Lichenibacterium dinghuense: one gene and its partner. The main gene of each other region encodes a partner of the protein of the gene in region 2 in a complex. Links are inferred from orthologs where the notes say so. Each region holds a gene or a part of one and is shown on either strand. Other genes may lie near its edges.

The links. The genes of interacting proteins can lie anywhere in the genome.
Region 1: the proteins of mfd (region 2) and uvrA are in contact, whole or in part, in a crystal structure (PDB 4DFC), measured with the Escherichia coli proteins. The link is inferred for Lichenibacterium dinghuense from one-to-one orthologs.

What each region holds. Positions count from the first base shown.
Region 1 is NZ_JAJLMN010000001.1:679,056-686,555, reverse strand. What follows is about bases 2,260-5,875. They hold uvrA (excinuclease ABC subunit UvrA), read right to left. Parts: upstream 5,538-5,875; coding sequence 2,460-5,537; downstream 2,260-2,459. Other genes in these bases: ssb (single-stranded DNA-binding protein), read left to right, coding at 5,780-5,875. Also shown: methylenetetrahydrofolate--tRNA-(uracil(54)-C(5))-methyltransferase (FADH(2)-oxidizing) TrmFO, read right to left, coding at 1-878; L7N97_RS03245 (DUF1127 domain-containing protein), read right to left, coding at 1,030-1,185; L7N97_RS30130 (DUF1127 domain-containing protein), read right to left, coding at 1,322-1,561; L7N97_RS30125 (DUF1127 domain-containing protein), read right to left, coding at 1,708-1,944; more of ssb, read left to right, coding at 5,876-6,313; L7N97_RS03220 (aspartate aminotransferase type Ic), read left to right, coding at 6,382-7,500. UniProt on the Escherichia coli protein: The UvrABC repair system catalyzes the recognition and processing of DNA lesions. UvrA is an ATPase and a DNA-binding protein. A damage recognition complex composed of 2 UvrA and 2 UvrB subunits scans DNA for abnormalities.
Region 2 is NZ_JAJLMN010000001.1:3,563,768-3,571,740, reverse strand. The notes cover bases 1,204-5,292. They hold mfd (transcription-repair coupling factor), read right to left. Parts: upstream 4,989-5,292; coding sequence 1,404-4,988; downstream 1,204-1,403. Other genes in these bases: L7N97_RS17060 (FAD assembly factor SdhE), read right to left, coding at 4,993-5,277; L7N97_RS17070 (lysozyme inhibitor LprI family protein), read right to left, coding at 1,204-1,336. Also shown: zwf (glucose-6-phosphate dehydrogenase), read right to left, coding at 1-21; L7N97_RS17075 (hypothetical protein), read left to right, coding at 223-432; more of L7N97_RS17070, read right to left, coding at 638-1,203; L7N97_RS17055 (XRE family transcriptional regulator), read left to right, coding at 5,556-5,813; L7N97_RS17050 (AraC family transcriptional regulator), read left to right, coding at 5,966-6,949; L7N97_RS17045 (DUF6894 family protein), read left to right, coding at 7,304-7,552; ATP-dependent DNA helicase RecG, read left to right, coding at 7,769-7,973. UniProt on the Escherichia coli protein: Couples transcription and DNA repair by recognizing RNA polymerase (RNAP) stalled at DNA lesions. Mediates ATP-dependent release of RNAP and its truncated transcript from the DNA, and recruitment of nucleotide excision repair machinery to the damaged site.

The sequences.
Region 1 (7,500 bases), 2.9 Mb from region 2 along the record:
AAGCCGACCATGTTGTAGAGCGTGCCGAGCGCGTTGTCCTGGCGGAGCTGGACGATGCCGTAGGGCTTCACGGTCGGGTCGCGCGGGTTGGTGAGCCCCACGGGCTTCATCGGCCCGTGGCGCAGCGTTTCGCGCCCGCGCTCGGCCATGACCTCGATGGGCAGACAGCCGTTGAAGTAGGGCGTGCCCTCCCATTCCTTGAAGGACGTCGTCTCGCGGCTCAGCAGCGCGTCGACGAAGGCCTGATACTGGTCGCGGTCGAGCGGGCAGTTGATGTAGTCGAGCCCGTTGCCGCCCGGCCCGACCTTGTCGTAGCGCGACTGGTACCAGGCCTTGTCGAAGTCGATCGAGTCCTTGTGGACGATGGGCGCGATGGCGTCGAAGAAGGCGAGGTGCTCCTCGCCGCCGACGCCGGCGATGGCCTGGGCGAGCCCCGGCGAGGTGAGCGGGCCGGTCGCCACGATCACGCTGCTCCAGTCCTCGGGCGGCAGGCCGTCCACCGCCTCGCGGCGGACCTCGATCAGCGGCTCCTCCTGGATCGCGCGCGTAACCGCGGCCGAGAAGCCGTCGCGGTCGACCGCCAGCGCGCCCCCGGCCGGCACCTGATGCCGGTCCGCGCAGTGCATGATGAGCGAGCCGAGCCGCCGCATCTCGCGGTGGATCACGCCCACCGCGTTGCCGAGCGCGTCGTCCGAGCGGAAGGAGTTGGAGCAGACGAGCTCGGCGAGGTCGGTGGTCTTGTGCGCGTCGGTGGGCCGGACGGGGCGCATCTCGTGCAGCACGACGGGGAGGCCGGCGCGGGCGATCTGCCACGCCGCCTCGGAGCCGGCGAGGCCGCCGCCGATGACGTGGATGGGTTCGGGCTGTGTGGTCGACATGCCGAAACCTACGGGACCGGCGCGGCACGGGCAAGGCGGACGGTCCCGCCGCTCCATCCCAGCGCGGGCGGGGATGAGCGGACCGGAACGAAGACGCCCGCCGGAGCGGGGGCTCGCGGCGGGCGGGAACGATGGGCGTCGGGTGCGAGGCTCAGGCCTCGTCGGTGCTCTGGCGGACCAGGGCGGCGATGTCGGCCCGGCCGATGCCGAGGTCGTTCAGCTCGCGGTCGGACAGGCGGGACAGCTCGCGCACGGAGTCGCGGTAGCGGCGCCAGGCGGCGATCTTCAGGGTCAGGGACTTCAGCATGGAGTTTCTCCGTTCTTGGTGAGCCTCCGGCGGCCGCGGAAGCGCGGCGCGGGGGCGTCGGGGTCATGCCCACCCACACACAACGGCGGGCATGTCGCGTCCCCGAGCCGGGACGGCTCGGGACGGGATCTCGGGCTCAGGCCGCCAGCGAGGTCGGCGCGTGGGCGGCCCAGGCCGGGCCGATGTGGGCGTCGTCGTTGGCCGCGGGCACGAAGGCCGGCTCGATCTCGTGGAACGTGCCGTCGGCCACGAAGGGGATGTCGCCGCGGCCGATGCCGAGGTCGGCCAGCTCGCGGTCGTTCAGCAGGGACAGCTCGCGGATCGTCTCGCGGCGCAGGCGCCAGGCGGCGTAGCGGGTCATGATGGATGCGATCATGGGGGGCTCCATTCGTTGTCGCCCCGAGGGCCGGCGGATCCGGCGATGGAGCGATGGTCCGCGTGCCCGCCCACACACAATGGCGGCCACGGTGTTCGCCGGCTCCGGGCCGGCACCTCCGCCACGGCGTCGTGGCGGCGGAGGGGTCAGGCCGCGACCGACCGGCGGGCGTGAGTGCCCCAGGACGGGGCCATGGTGCCGACCGGCTCGCGGGCGGAACGCGCGACGGTGCCCTCGGGGGCCGGCGCCCGCGACATCTCCTCGACGACGCCGCGGATGTCGGAGCGGCACAGGCCGAGGTCGGCCAGCTCGCGATCGGACAGGCGGGACAGCTCGCGGATGGCCTCGCGCTCGCGGCGCCAGGAAGCGATGAAGTTCAGCATCGAAAGGTTCCTTGTTGTTCGCGGCACGAGGCGCGTCGCCCCGTCCCGCTCGACCTTTGATGCAGTGCAATATACGCAGATTCGCCGATGCGAGAAGCCAGACTCGCAACCGTCTGATATGCGCAAGATGCGGGGCTTCGTTCACGTCCAGGTAGGGATTGAGGCGAAAATCGCGTCACACAAGCGACAAAGACGGCATTTAGCCCTCCTGCAGCGCTCCGCTCATGTGAAATTTGCATGACAGGATGGGGGCGACCGGCGGGGTGGAACCGCTTGCGACCGGGATCGTCCGGCGGCGGCGGAGCGCGTGGCGGCCGACCGGGACATCCATATGGTGCGTTGCAAAAACGCGATGGGCCGGAGCAAGCTCCTGGCCAGCCATCGCGGCCGCGGCGAGGCGGCCTTGATCGCGGCTCCTCGGCCGACGCTCCGCTTCCCGGCGCAGTCTGACGGCTTCGGTCGCTCGGCCGTGCTCGCGACGGCGGGCGGGGGGCTCGCGATCCGGGCCGCCCCCGCTATTCCGCGGCGGCCTGCAGCGGGCGGCGCGCCAGCACGTCGCGCAGGAAGCGCCCGGTGTGGCTGGCCGGGTTGCGGGCGACCTCCTCGGGCGAGCCTGTCGCCACGATGCGGCCGCCGCCGTCGCCGCCCTCGGGGCCGAGGTCGACGATGTGGTCGGCCGTCTTGATGACCTCGAGGTTGTGCTCGATCACTACCACCGTGTTGCCCTGGTCGACCAGCTCCTGCAGCACCTCGAGGAGCTTGCGCACGTCCTCGAAGTGCAGGCCCGTGGTGGGCTCGTCGAGGATGTAGAGCGTGCGGCCCGTGGAGCGGCGCGACAGCTCCTTGGACAGCTTCACGCGCTGCGCCTCGCCGCCCGACAGGGTGTTGGCCTGCTGCCCGACCTTGACGTAGCCGAGGCCGACGCGCGCCAGCGTCTTCATCTTGTCGCGGATCGAGGGCACGGCCTTGAACAGGTCGGCCGCCTCCTCGACCGTCATGTCGAGCACGTCGGCGATGGAGTGGTCGCGGTACTTCACGTCGAGCGTCTCGCGACCGTAGCGCTTGCCCTTGCACACGTCGCAGGTGACGTAGACGTCGGGCAGGAAGTGCATCTCGATCTTGATGACGCCGTCGCCCTGGCAGGCCTCGCAGCGCCCGCCCTTGACGTTGAACGAGAAGCGCCCCGGCCCGTAGCCGCGCGCCTTCGATTCCGGCAGGCCGGCGAACCAGTCGCGGATGGGCGTGAAGGCGCCCGTGTAGGTGGCGGGGTTCGAGCGCGGCGTGCGGCCGATCGGCGACTGGTCGATGTCGATGACCTTGTCGAGGAATTCCAGGCCCTCCACGGCGTCGTGCGGCGCGGGGTGCTCGGCGCCGCCGCCGAGTCTGCGCGCCGCCGCCGCGAAGAGGGTGTCGATCACCAGGGTCGACTTGCCGCCGCCCGACACGCCCGTGATGCACGAGAAGGTGCCGAGCGGCACCTCCATGGTGACGTTCTTGAGGTTGTTGCCCCGCGCGTTGACGACCTTGAGGGACTGGCCCTCCTTGGCGGCGCGGCGCCGGCGCGGCACGCCGACGGTCTTGCGGCCGGCGAGGTAGTCGCCGGTCAGCGAGGCGGGGTTGGACATGATCTCGCGCGGCGTGCCGGCTGCCACGATGTGGCCGCCGTGCACGCCCGCACCGGGGCCCACGTCGACCACGTAGTCGGCGCTGAGGATCGCGTCCTCGTCGTGCTCGACCACGATCACGCTGTTGCCGAGGCTTTTCAGGCGCTGCAGCGTGCCGAGCAGCCGCTCGTTGTCGCGCTGGTGGAGGCCGATCGAGGGCTCGTCGAGCACGTAGAGCACGCCGGTGAGGCCCGAGCCGATCTGGCTGGCTAGGCGGATGCGCTGGCTTTCGCCGCCCGACAGCGTGCCGGCGCCGCGGCCGAGCGTGAGGTAGTCGAGCCCGACGTCGATCAGGAAGCGCAGCCGGTCGCGGATCTCTTTGAGGATCCGCACCGCGATCTCGTTGCGCTTGTCGTCGAGCTGCGCCGGCAGGGCGTCGAACCAGGCGATCGCCTTGCGGATCGAAAGCTCAGCGGCCGACGAGATCGTCCTGTCCGCGATCCGCACCGCCAGCGCCTCGGGCTTGAGGCGCGCGCCCGCGCAGGTGGGGCAGGGCACCGCGCCCATGTAGCGGCCGATCTCCTCGCGGATGAACTCCGAGTCGGTCTCCTTGAAGCGCCGGTCGAGGCTGCGCACCACGCCCTCGAAGGGCTTCGACACCCCGTAGGCGCGCGAGCCGTCGTCGTACTGGAAGCGGATCACCTCCTCGCCCGAGCCGAACAGCACGGCGTCGCGGAAGCTCTGGGGCAGGGCGTTCCACTTGGTGTCGAGCTTGACCTTGTAGTGGCGTGCCAGCGCGTCGAGCGTCTGCGCGTAATAGGGCGAGGACGACTTCGACCAGGGCGAAATGGCGCCGCGCTTCAGGCTCAGCGTCGGGTCCGGCACGACCCGCTCGGCGGCGACCTGCATCTGCGAGCCGAGCCCGGCGCAGACCGGGCAGGCGCCGAACGGGTTGTTGAAGGAGAACAGCCGCGGCTCGATCTCGGGGATGGTGAAGCCCGACACCGGGCAGGCGAACTTCGACGAGAAGACCACCTCCTTCGGCGAGCCCTCCGGCGGCTCGTCGGCGAACTCGACGACCGAGATGCCGTCGGCCAGCTCCAGCGCGGTCTCGAAGGACTCGGCGAGGCGCGTCGCCATGTCGGGGCGCACCGCGATGCGGTCCACCACGACGCCGATGTCGTGCTTGAACTTCTTGTCGAGCGTCGGCGCCTCGTCGAGCGGGTAGAACTCGCCGTCGACCTTCAGGCGCTGGAATCCCTTGCGCTGGAATTCGGCGATCTCCTTGCGGTACTCGCCCTTGCGGCCGCGCACCACGGGCGCGATCAGGTAGAGGCGCGTGTTCGGCGGCAGGGCCAGCACGCGGTCCACCATCTGGCTGACAGTCTGGCTCTCGATCGGCAGGCCCGTCGCGGGCGAATAGGGGATGCCGATGCGCGCCCACAGGAGGCGCATGTAGTCGTAGATCTCGGTGACGGTGCCGACCGTGGAGCGCGGGTTCTTCGAGGTCGTCTTCTGCTCGATCGAGATGGCGGGCGACAGGCCGTCGATCTGGTCGACGTCGGGCTTGCCCATCATCTCCAGGAACTGGCGCGCGTAGGCGGACAGCGATTCCACGTAGCGGCGCTGTCCTTCCGCGTAGATGGTGTCGAAGGCCAAAGATGATTTGCCCGAGCCCGACAGGCCGGTGAAGACCACCAGCTTGTCGCGCGGGATGGTGAGGTCGACGTTCTTGAGGTTGTGCTCGCGCGCGCCCCGCACCACGATGCTGTCGCGGTCGGGCAGGCGGGGCGGCTCGGCGTCGAACAGCTTCTCCAGCGCGGCGTCGCTCATCTCCGCGGGCGCGGCCGGCCCGGGGGCCGCCTCCGCGGCCGCGCCCTTGATGGCCCTGACCTTGCGGACGATGCGCGGGGCAGGGGTTTCGGCGGCTTCGGGCGCCTCTGCGGCCGCTTCGGCCTTGCGGGTGCGGGAGCGGGGCTGTTGCGCCATGGAGGGACGGGTTCCAGGATGAGGACGGCCGGCCGCGGAACCGGTTTCGCCTCCATATAGGGGTGCCATGCCGTATCGGCACCGCCGCCGTTTCGCGCTTACCACGGATGTGCTAGGGAACATAGAGGGAACGGGTCGGCGGAGTTTGGTAACCGCCGCCTTGTAGGAACGGGTCAAGGTCGGGTCCGGCGCCGCGTCGCGCGCCGAGGGCCCACACTCATCGAGGTCCCGAGGAGGGCACCATGTCGGGCAGCGTCAACAAGGTCATTCTGGTCGGAAACCTGGGCAAGGATCCCGAGGTGCGCCGCATGCAGTCGGGCGACGCGGTGGTGAACCTGCGCCTCGCCACCACGGAATCCTGGCGCGACAAGGCGTCCGGCGAGCGCAAGGAGAAGACGGAGTGGCACTCCGTCGTGATCTTCAACGAGAACCTCGCCAAGGTGGCCGAGCAGTACCTGAAGAAGGGCTCGAAGGTCTACGTCGAGGGCCAGCTCCAGACCCGCAAGTACAACGACAAGGACGGCAACGAGCGCTACAGCACCGAGGTGGTGCTGCAGCGCTTCCGCGGCGAGCTGACCATGCTGGAAGGCCGCAACAGCGGCGGCGGCGGCTTCGCGGGCGACGACGACCGCGGCTCCTTCGACCGCGGCGGCGACCGGGGCGGCGACCGCCCGTCCTTCGGCCGCTCCTCGCCGATGGACCGCGGCGGCAACTCCGGCGGCGGCGGCCGCGGCGGCTCCATGTCGGACGCGATCGACGACGACATCCCGTTCTGATGACGGGTTTCCTTCTCCCGTGGAACGGGAGAAGGATCGCGCACGCCGTCCTGAGCTAGACTGTCCTGATGACCGACCTTTCCGCCGACCTCGCCCGCACCCGCGCCGACTACGAGAGCTTCAAGGCCCGCGGCCTCAAGCTCGACATGACGCGGGGCAAACCCTCGCCCGAACAGCTGTCGCTGTCGGACGCCATGCTGCTGCCGCAGGGCAACCGCGACACCACCACGGCGGCCGGCGAGGACGCGCGCAACTACGGCGGGGACCTGCGCGGCCTGCCAGAGGTCCGCGCCCTGTTCGGCGAGGCGCTCGGCCTGACGGCGGACGCCATCGTGCTCGGCAACAACTCGTCCCTCGCCCTGATGCACGACTGCATCGTGTGGGCGCTGCTCAAGGGCGTGCCGGGCGGTGAGCGGCCCTGGTCCAGGGAGGCCTCGCCGGCCTTCATCTGCCCCGTGCCGGGCTACGACCGCCACTTCGGCCTGACCGAGGAGTTCGGCTTCCGCCTGCTGCCGGTGCCGCTCACGGGGCAGGGCCCCGACATGGACGCGGTCGAGGCGCTCGCCGCCGACCCGTCCGTGAAGGGCATGTGGTGCGTGCCGCGCTACTCGAACCCGACCGGCGAAACCTACGCCGACGAGACCGTGCGCCGCCTCGCCGCGATGAAGACGGGCGCGCCGGACTTCCGCCTGTTCTGGGACGACGCCTACGCGGTCCACCACCTGACCGAGCGCCGCACGCCGCTGGCCTCGATCCTCGACCTCGCCCGCGAGGCCGGCCACCCGGACCGCGCCTTCTGCTTCGCCTCGACCTCCAAGGTCACGCTGGCCGGCGCCGGCGTCGCGCTCTTCGCCTCATCGCCCGCCAACGTGTCCTGGTTCCTGGCGCGGGCCGGGCGCCGCACCATCGGCTCCGACAAGCTGAACCAGCTCCGCCACCTGCGCTTCCTGCGCGACGCCGAAGGGCTGCACGCCCACATGGTCCGGCACCGCGATCTGATCGGCCCGAAGTTCGACGCCGTGCTCCGCGCGCTGGAGCGGCGGCTCGGCGGCACCGGTCTCGCGCGCTGGTCGCGGCCCGAGGGCGGCTACTTCATCAGCGTCGACGCCGTGCCGGGCACAGCCTCCCGCGTCGTGGCGCTCGCCAAGGCGGCCGGCCTGGCGCTGACCCCCGCGGGCGCGACCTGG
Region 2 (7,973 bases):
GCGCAGAGCCTTCCTCACCATATCCACTCCAGTCCCGCCGGCCGTCCCGTCACAGGAACGGGGCGCCGGCGCGTTTCGATCCCCGATCGGTCCGCGACTCGCGGCGCCCAGGATGCACGCCCCTGCCCCCCGGCCGCAACGCCGCGGAGCCACACGGGCAACGATCGGCCGCGGCGGAACATTGACGCGCGACGACGACGATGGCGAGACGGACCGGGCACCATGGACAACACCGAAGTCATCGAGGCGACCGAGACGACGCTGCGCCTCCGCCACAACGCCACGGGCCACGTCTTCACCTACCGGATCGAGGACGGCGACCTCCTGCCCGGCCGGGTCGAGGAGGGGCACGGCCCGAAGGACCCCGGCGACGTCGCGGCCGACGTCCACGCGGCGGCCAAGAGGGAAGCCAAGCGGCGCGGGATGATCTGACGGGGAGCGCGTCATGGGCGAGGCCGTGGTGCTCGGGGTCGTGCTGCTCCTCCTGGCGGGTGTGGCGGGCCTGCTCGTGCGCGAGCAGCGGCAGTTCCGCGCCGGGCAGAGGCGCGACCCGCCGGCGTGAGGTCGATCGCGGCCTCGGCGGGGCCGACATGCCCTGCCCCCCGTCCCGTCAGTCGGGGGGAGCCGATGGGGAAGTTCAGGCCCCGCCGCACCTGTGCTGCGAGTCGGCGAGCGACCAGGACCCGCGCGTGCGCAGGTTGGTCGACGTGTAGCTGCGGCCGCGGTCGTCTCGCGGCGGGCAGTGCTTCGGGATCGAGGTCAGGCACATCAGCACGGGGTCGCCGCGGCGCGAGGCGACGATGGCCGGCACGCGGTCGTAGCTGACCTGGGCGCCGCCGTTGGCGAAGCCCACACGGGTCCCGCTGGAGAAGTCCGCGTCCCCTTCGAGCCGCCCGCCGACGTCGGTGACGCGGGTGCGGGCGCAGTCGCCCTCGCGCGCCGGGAGGCGGCGCGTCTCGGCCGGCACGGAGGGCGTCATCGCGGTGGCGGCGATCCAGGCCGGCACGCGCACGCTCGACCCGTACACCCCGAAATCCTCCAGCGCGCCGACGTGGGCTGCGGTGAGGCAACCGAGGTCCGCGCCGCAGCGCCGCTTGCGGGCGTTGAAGTCGCGCGCGTCGTCGAGCGCGTGGGCGCGATCCTCCGCGTCGGGCGCGCCGCCGTAGCCCTTGCGCGCCTCGCCGTAGGCCCGGTCGACCAGCACGTCGAGCGCGGACAGGTGCGGGTCGGCGCAGATCGCCACCTCGTCCGGGCTCGACGCCGCGGTGCAGTCGAAGCTCGCCGCCGTCGCCGGCCCGGCGACCGACAGCGCGGCGAGGAACAGGGCGAGGCGCATGGCGAACTCCGGGCGGGAGCCGCGAACCTGCCTCCCCGCCGTGCCGCCCGCAACCACCGATCGGCGCTCACGCGGCCTTTTTCTTCTCCCCGATGGCGACGAGCCGCCGCAGGATCTCGCGCGTGCCCTCCAGCCGGTCCTCCGGCCGGTCGAACTCGCGCTGGAAGGCGACGCGCATGTCGGGCCGGACCTTGGCGTAGTATTTCGGGTCCTGGATCAGCCGCACGAGGCCGCCCGGGTTCGAGAACTTGTTCTCGCGGAAGCCCACGATGACGCCCTTCGGCCCGGCGTCGACCTTCTCGACGTTGGCGCGCCGGCACAGGCCCTTGACCGCCATGAGCTTGAGGAGCTGGCGCACCTCGTCGGGCAGCGCGCCGAAGCGGTCCACCATCTCGGCGCCGAAGCTCTCGATCTCGTCCTCGTCCTCCAGGGCCGAGAGGCGGCGGTAGAGGTTCATGCGCAGCGCGATGTCGGGCACGTAATGCTCGGGGATCGTCACCGGCACGCCGATCGAGATGGCGGGCGACCAAGCCTCTTCCGCGAGCTCGCCCGTATCGCCCGACTTCAGCGCCTCGATCGCGTCCTTGAGCATCTGCTGGTAGAGCTCGAAGCCGACCTCCTTGATGTGGCCGGACTGCTCGTCGCCGAGCAGGTTGCCGGCGCCGCGGATGTCGAGGTCGTGGCTGGCGAGCTCGAAGCCCGCGCCGAGCGTGTCGAGCCCCTGCAGCACCTTGAGCCGCTTCTCGGCCTGGGCGGTGGGGGGCCGGTTGGCGGGCAGCGTGAAGAGCGCGTAGGCGCGCGTCTTCGAGCGGCCGACGCGGCCGCGCAGCTGGTAGAGCTGCGCGAGGCCGAACAAGTCGGCGCGGTGCACGATCAGCGTGTTGGCGCGCGGGATGTCGAGCCCCGCCTCGACGATCGCGGTGGCGAGCAGCACGTCGTAGTGCCCCTCGTAGAAGTTCGACATCTTCTCTTCGAGCTCGGTCGCCGACATCTGCCCGTGGGCGACCACGAATTTCACCTCCGGCACCGAGCGCGCCAGGAAGGCCGCCTGCTCCTCCAGATCCTCGATGCGCGGGCAGACGTAGAAGCTCTGGCCGCCGCGGTAGCGCTCGCGCAGCAGCGCCTCGCGAATCATCAGCTCGTCGAAGGGGAAGACGGAGGTCCGCACCGCGAGGCGGTCAACGGGGGGCGTCGCGATGATGCTGAGGTCGCGCACGCCCGTCATGGCGAGCTGAAGCGTGCGGGGGATCGGCGTCGCGGATAGCGTCAGGATGTGGACCTCGGCCCGCATGTCCTTCAGCCGCTCCTTGTGGGCGACGCCGAAGCGCTGTTCCTCGTCGACCACGACGAGCCCCAGCTCCTTGAACCCGATGGCCTTGCCCAGCACCGCATGGGTGCCGACCACGATGTCCATGGTGCCGTCGGCGAGGGCGCTCTTCACGCGCTTCTGCTCGGCGGCCGGCACCATGCGGCTGACCTGTCCGACCTTGATGGGCAGGCCGGCGAAGCGCTCGGCGAAGGTCTTGTAGTGCTGGCGGGCGAGCAGCGTGGTGGGCACCACCACGGCGACCTGTCGGCCGTTGATGGCCGCCGCGAAGGCGGCGCGCAGCGCGACCTCGGTCTTGCCGAAGCCGACGTCGCCGCAGACCAGCCGGTCCATCGGGTGGCCGGAGGCGAGGTCGCCGAGCACAGACTCGATCGAGTTCAGCTGGTCCTCGGTCTCGTCGTAGGGGAAGCGCGCGCAGAACTCGTCGTAGAGCCCCTCGGGCGGCACCAGCTTCTCGGCGGGCTTGAGGGTCCGCTCGGCCGCGAGGCGGATCAGCCCGTGGGCGATCTCGCGGATGCGGTTCTTCATCCGCGCCTTGCGGTTCTGCCAGCCGCCGCCCCCCAGGCGGTCGAGGATGGCCTCGGAATCCTCCGAGCCGTAGCGCGACAGCAGCTCCAGGTTCTCGACGGGCAGGAACAGGCGCGAGTTGCCCTCGCCGGCATATTGCAATTCTACGAGGTCGTGCGGCACGCCGGCCGCCGTCAGCGTCTTGAGGCCGAGGAAGCGGCCGATGCCGTGGTCGACGTGGACCACGTAGTCGCCGGGCGTGAGGCTCGCCACCTCCTGGAGGAAGTCGGCGGCGCGGCGGGTCTTCTTGCGGGCGCGCACGAGGCGGTCGCCGAGCACGTCCTGCTCGCCGATGAAGTGGACGTCGCCGGCCGAGAAGCCGCTCTCCAGCCCCAGCACGGCCAGGGCCACGGCGGCGGGCGGCAGGGCCAGCGCCTGGCCGAGCGAGGCGACGGGTTCGGTCTTCTTGAGACCGTGCTCGCCCAGCACGGCGCGCAGCCGGTCGCGCGAGCCCTCGCTCCAGCCCGCGACGATCACGCGGCGCCCGGTCGCCTGCAACTCGCGGATGTGCGCCACGGCGGCGTCGAAGACGTTCGCCCCCTCCACGGCCCGCTCGGGCGCGAAGGACCGGCCGGGCCGCCCGCCGAGGTCGACCGACACCGCCGTTCCGGGCGCAGGCTCGGCGTCGGTGATGCGCGCCACGGGGGCGTGGTCGAGCTCCAGCGCCCAGTCGTCGCGGTCGAGGTAGAGGGCCGAGGTCGGCAGCGGCTTGAAGCCGGCGGAGCCGCCGGGCTGCTTGCGCGCCTCGACGCGGGCGTCGTGGTGGTCGGCGATGACGGAGAAGCGCTCGGTCACGGCCTGGTCGTCGAGCGGGTCGAGCACGATCGGGCAGTGGCCGAGGTAGTCGAACAGCGTGCCGAGGTTGGGGTAGAACAGCGGGAGCCAGTGCTCCATGCCGGGGTGGCGGCGCCCCTCGCTGATGGCGGCGTAGAGCGGGTCGCCGTGTGGGGCGCCGAAGGTGGACACGTAGTTCCCGCGAAACCTCCGGATCGACTCCGTGGTGAGCTGCACCTCGCTCATCGGCACGAGGTCGAGCGCGCGGAGCTGCCCGGTCGAGCGCTGCGTCTCGGGGTCGAAGGGCCGGATCGACTCCAGCGTGGCGCCGAAGAAGTCGAGCCGCACCGGCGCCGGCATGCCCGGCGCGAACAGGTCGACGATGCCGCCCCGCACCGCATATTCGCCGGTGTCGCGCACCACATCCGAGCGCAGGAAGCCGTTGGTCTCGAGCCACGCCGCGAGGTCGTCGGTCGACACCGAGTTGCCGGGCGCGGCGGAGAAGCTTTCCCGCGCCACGCTGTCGCGCGGGGGCACGCGCTGCAGGATGGCGCTGACGGTCGTCGACAGGATGCGGGGCTTGTCGCTCGACGAGCGCGAGCGCGCGAGGCGGGACAGCACCAGCATGCGCCGCGCCGCCAGCGCCGCGTTGGGCGACACGCGGTCGTAGGGCTGGCAGTCCCAGGCCGGGAACTCCAGAACTTCTATATCCGGCGCCGCGAACGCCACTGCGTCGCGGAACGCCTGCGCGCGCTGGCTTTCGCGCGCGACGTGGACGAGCGTCGCCGGCCGCTCGGCGCCCTTGGCGAGCGCGCGGGCGAGGTCCGCCACCACGAAGCCGTCGAAGCCGTCCGGCACGTGGGCCAGGGTGACGTGGGTGTCGCCCTGCAGCGCCTTGACGACGCGCGCCACCTCGGCGAGCGGCGCCGGCGGCTTCGCGGGCGGGGCGGCGTTCTTCGGCGGCGACACGACGCGGCCGGCCATCGCCTTAGCCACGAAGCGCGCCCGTGTTGGCGTGGAAGTCGCGGATGCGGGCCAGGAAGGCGGCGTCGACGTCCGCCGGCACCGGCGCCTCGCCCGACACCCACTTGTAGAGGTCGGGATCGGGCTGCTCCATCAGCGCCTCGAAGCTGTCGAGGCCGGCCGCGTCGAGCTCGGCGAGCTTCGCGTCGGCGAAGCGGCCCATGATCAGGTCCATCTCGCGGGTGCCGCGGTGCCAGGCCCGGAAGCCGATCTTGCGGCGGCGGACCGCGTCCTCGTCGGGAGTCGTCATCGAAGGTCGTGTACCCGCGGGCGTCAGGGGTGGAAGCGTGCCCGTATATAGGGGGCGCACCGCGAGCGTGCCAGCGCGGTCCCGGGCCGCGCTCCCCCGGCCGCCCATCGAGGCGCCGAAGCCCCCCGGGACGGGGGCCGCCCTCCTCCCCCCGCGACAAAAGCAGCCGTTTCGGCCTGGAGCGGCATCCTCCCCGCACCTTTGCCGAGTCGCTCCTTGAACGGCTTGCATGCGAGGCGATAAGGTACAAAAGGGCTCACGCGGGAAGGACCTCTCAAATGGCTCACTCAGCCTCCTCGGGCGAGCAGGCCCTGCTCCGTGCGGCCCGCGCGGCGCTCGGCTGGAGCTACGTGGAAACGAGCCGGCGTGCGCAGGTGTCGATCGGCATGCTGCTGTCCGCCGAAGGCAAACGCGAGCGGCCGGCTCCGGCGACGAGCACCGCCGCCCTCTGGCGAGCCTACGAGCAAGCGGGCGTCGGCCGCCTCGACGGGGGCTCCGGCGGCTGCGGCATCATCCTCCGGATCGATCAGGTCTAGAGCCGAGCCCGCGGGGCCGGCGCGGGCGGTCCGCGCGACGGCTCCGGACGCCCGAACGTCCGGGCAGCGCGGACGCTCTCTCCGTCACAGCGCCCCGCCCCGGTCGCTCGGCGAGCGCGGGACGGGGACAGCTATGGGTGGGAAAGGCACGCATGACGAAGAAGCCTGTCATAGACCGATCCATCCTGGATCTGGAGCTCGAACACGTCGCGGCCGCCCGACGCGGCACGCGCTGGAAAGAAACCCTCAACGAATTCTTCTATCGCCACGAGAACAACACCTCGCCTGATTTCCGCTCCGGCCAGTTCACCGGCACCGGGACGGACGAGGTTCGGATCGCGACCTTCGCGTCGGATCCGATGTTCTGCGAACGGACGGCGTGGCACTCGGCCCGGGACTGCATCGACGGTTACTTCATCGTCACCCCGGTCAAGGGGGAGATCACCTTGATGCAGCGGGGCCGCGACGTCGTGATCAAGCCGGGCCAGTTCTCGCTGCTGGGCACGGAGGGCGCGCACAGGTTCCTGCAGCCCGGCGTCGCGAGCTTCCACGGCATCCTGATACCGGGCGACATTTTCAGGAAACGGCGCCCCGACATCGACGACCACACCTGCAAGGACTTCACCGCGACGGGCGCCCTGCAGAGCATGTTCGTCGACTACGCCGACTCGTTCTGCCGCAACGCGATCCACCTCGAGGACCGCGCCCTCAAACGGACGTCCGAACACCTGACCGACATGCTGGCCCTGATGGTCGAGGGCGTCGATCAGTCGTCGGACGAGACGGCCGTCCAGAACGCTCATCGCCGTCGCGCCTTGCAGGTCATCGACGCGAACTTCCACGAGCCGGGCCTCAACGCGTCGGCGGTCGCACAGGCGCTCGGCCTGTCCGAACGATATATCCAGAAGATCTTCGCGACGAACGGCGAAACGGTCGGCGGGCTCGTGCGCCGGCGCCGCATCCTGGAAGCCTGTCAGCTCCTCGACCGCCGTGAAGAGACCAAGTCGTCGATCGCCACGGTGGCGTATATGACGGGGTTCGTCGATCCGGCCTACTTCAGCCGCGTGTTCAGACGAGACGTCGGCATGTCGCCGCTCGACTGGTGCCTGCGTCCGAAGCGACCGCGGACCGCGTGAAGCTGACCCTTCGTCGGCCCGTGACGTCGCGCCGTGGACGGTCAACCTTCGGCACGTTCACCCATGGCCTGCGGGGGGACGGGTCGAGCCTTCGAGCGAGCCTTGCGGCCGCTCCAGCCCGGCGAGCGCCTCGGGACGCCCCTGTCCAAGTGAGGGCGGCACAGTGCAAGAGACAGGGCAGCGGCGTCCATTCAGGGCAGCGAACCCGCGATCTATAGTCCCGATCACGGATCAGGCAGCGATGACATCGGCCGTATCGGATGTCTCGAGCGCGACGCGCAGACATCGCGGCCGCCTGCGCCGGCATGATCGATCTTCGTCACCTGCCGGCATAGGTCGAGGTGGGAGAATGGGATGCCCCGGTATTACTTCGACAGCATCGACGGATCGATCAGGCACGTCGACGAGCATGGCGTCGACCTGCGTGACGGGCACGAGGCCGCGGACCATGTGGCGTGCCTGGTCGGGACGATGCTGACGGAGCACATCCCCACGGCCGGCACACGGTCGATCAACGTCGTCGTCAGGTCCGACGACGGAAGCACGATCTATGTCGGGCACGGCACGTTCCACGGCTGCCCGATAACGGATGACGCAGCCTGAACCGACCCGGGTGAACCGGCGTCGCGCGCGGCGGCGTTCGACGTCGCTGCTCTGCCCGGCTCCCAGCTGCCGCGACGAACTCCGGCCCCCTGCTGGGACGGCGGACCGAGAGCTTCCGTCGCGGGGTTCCCCTCCGAAGAGGTCCGGACGCCTCGCCCCGGATCGCGCGCGGACCGCGGCAGGCCCCGCGCCTTCTTTCCGTGCTATGGCGCGCCCATGCGCCCCTCCGTCCTCAACCCGCTCTTCGTCGAAGCGACAAAACTGCGCGGCGTCGGCCCGAAGGTCGCGGCGGCGCTGGACCGGCTGCTCGGCTCGCCGAGCCGCCCCGCGCGGGTGGTCGACCTCGTTCTGCACCTGCCGATCTCGGTGATCGACCGCTCGACACGCGCCAAGATGCGCGACGCGCCGCGCGACCAGGTCG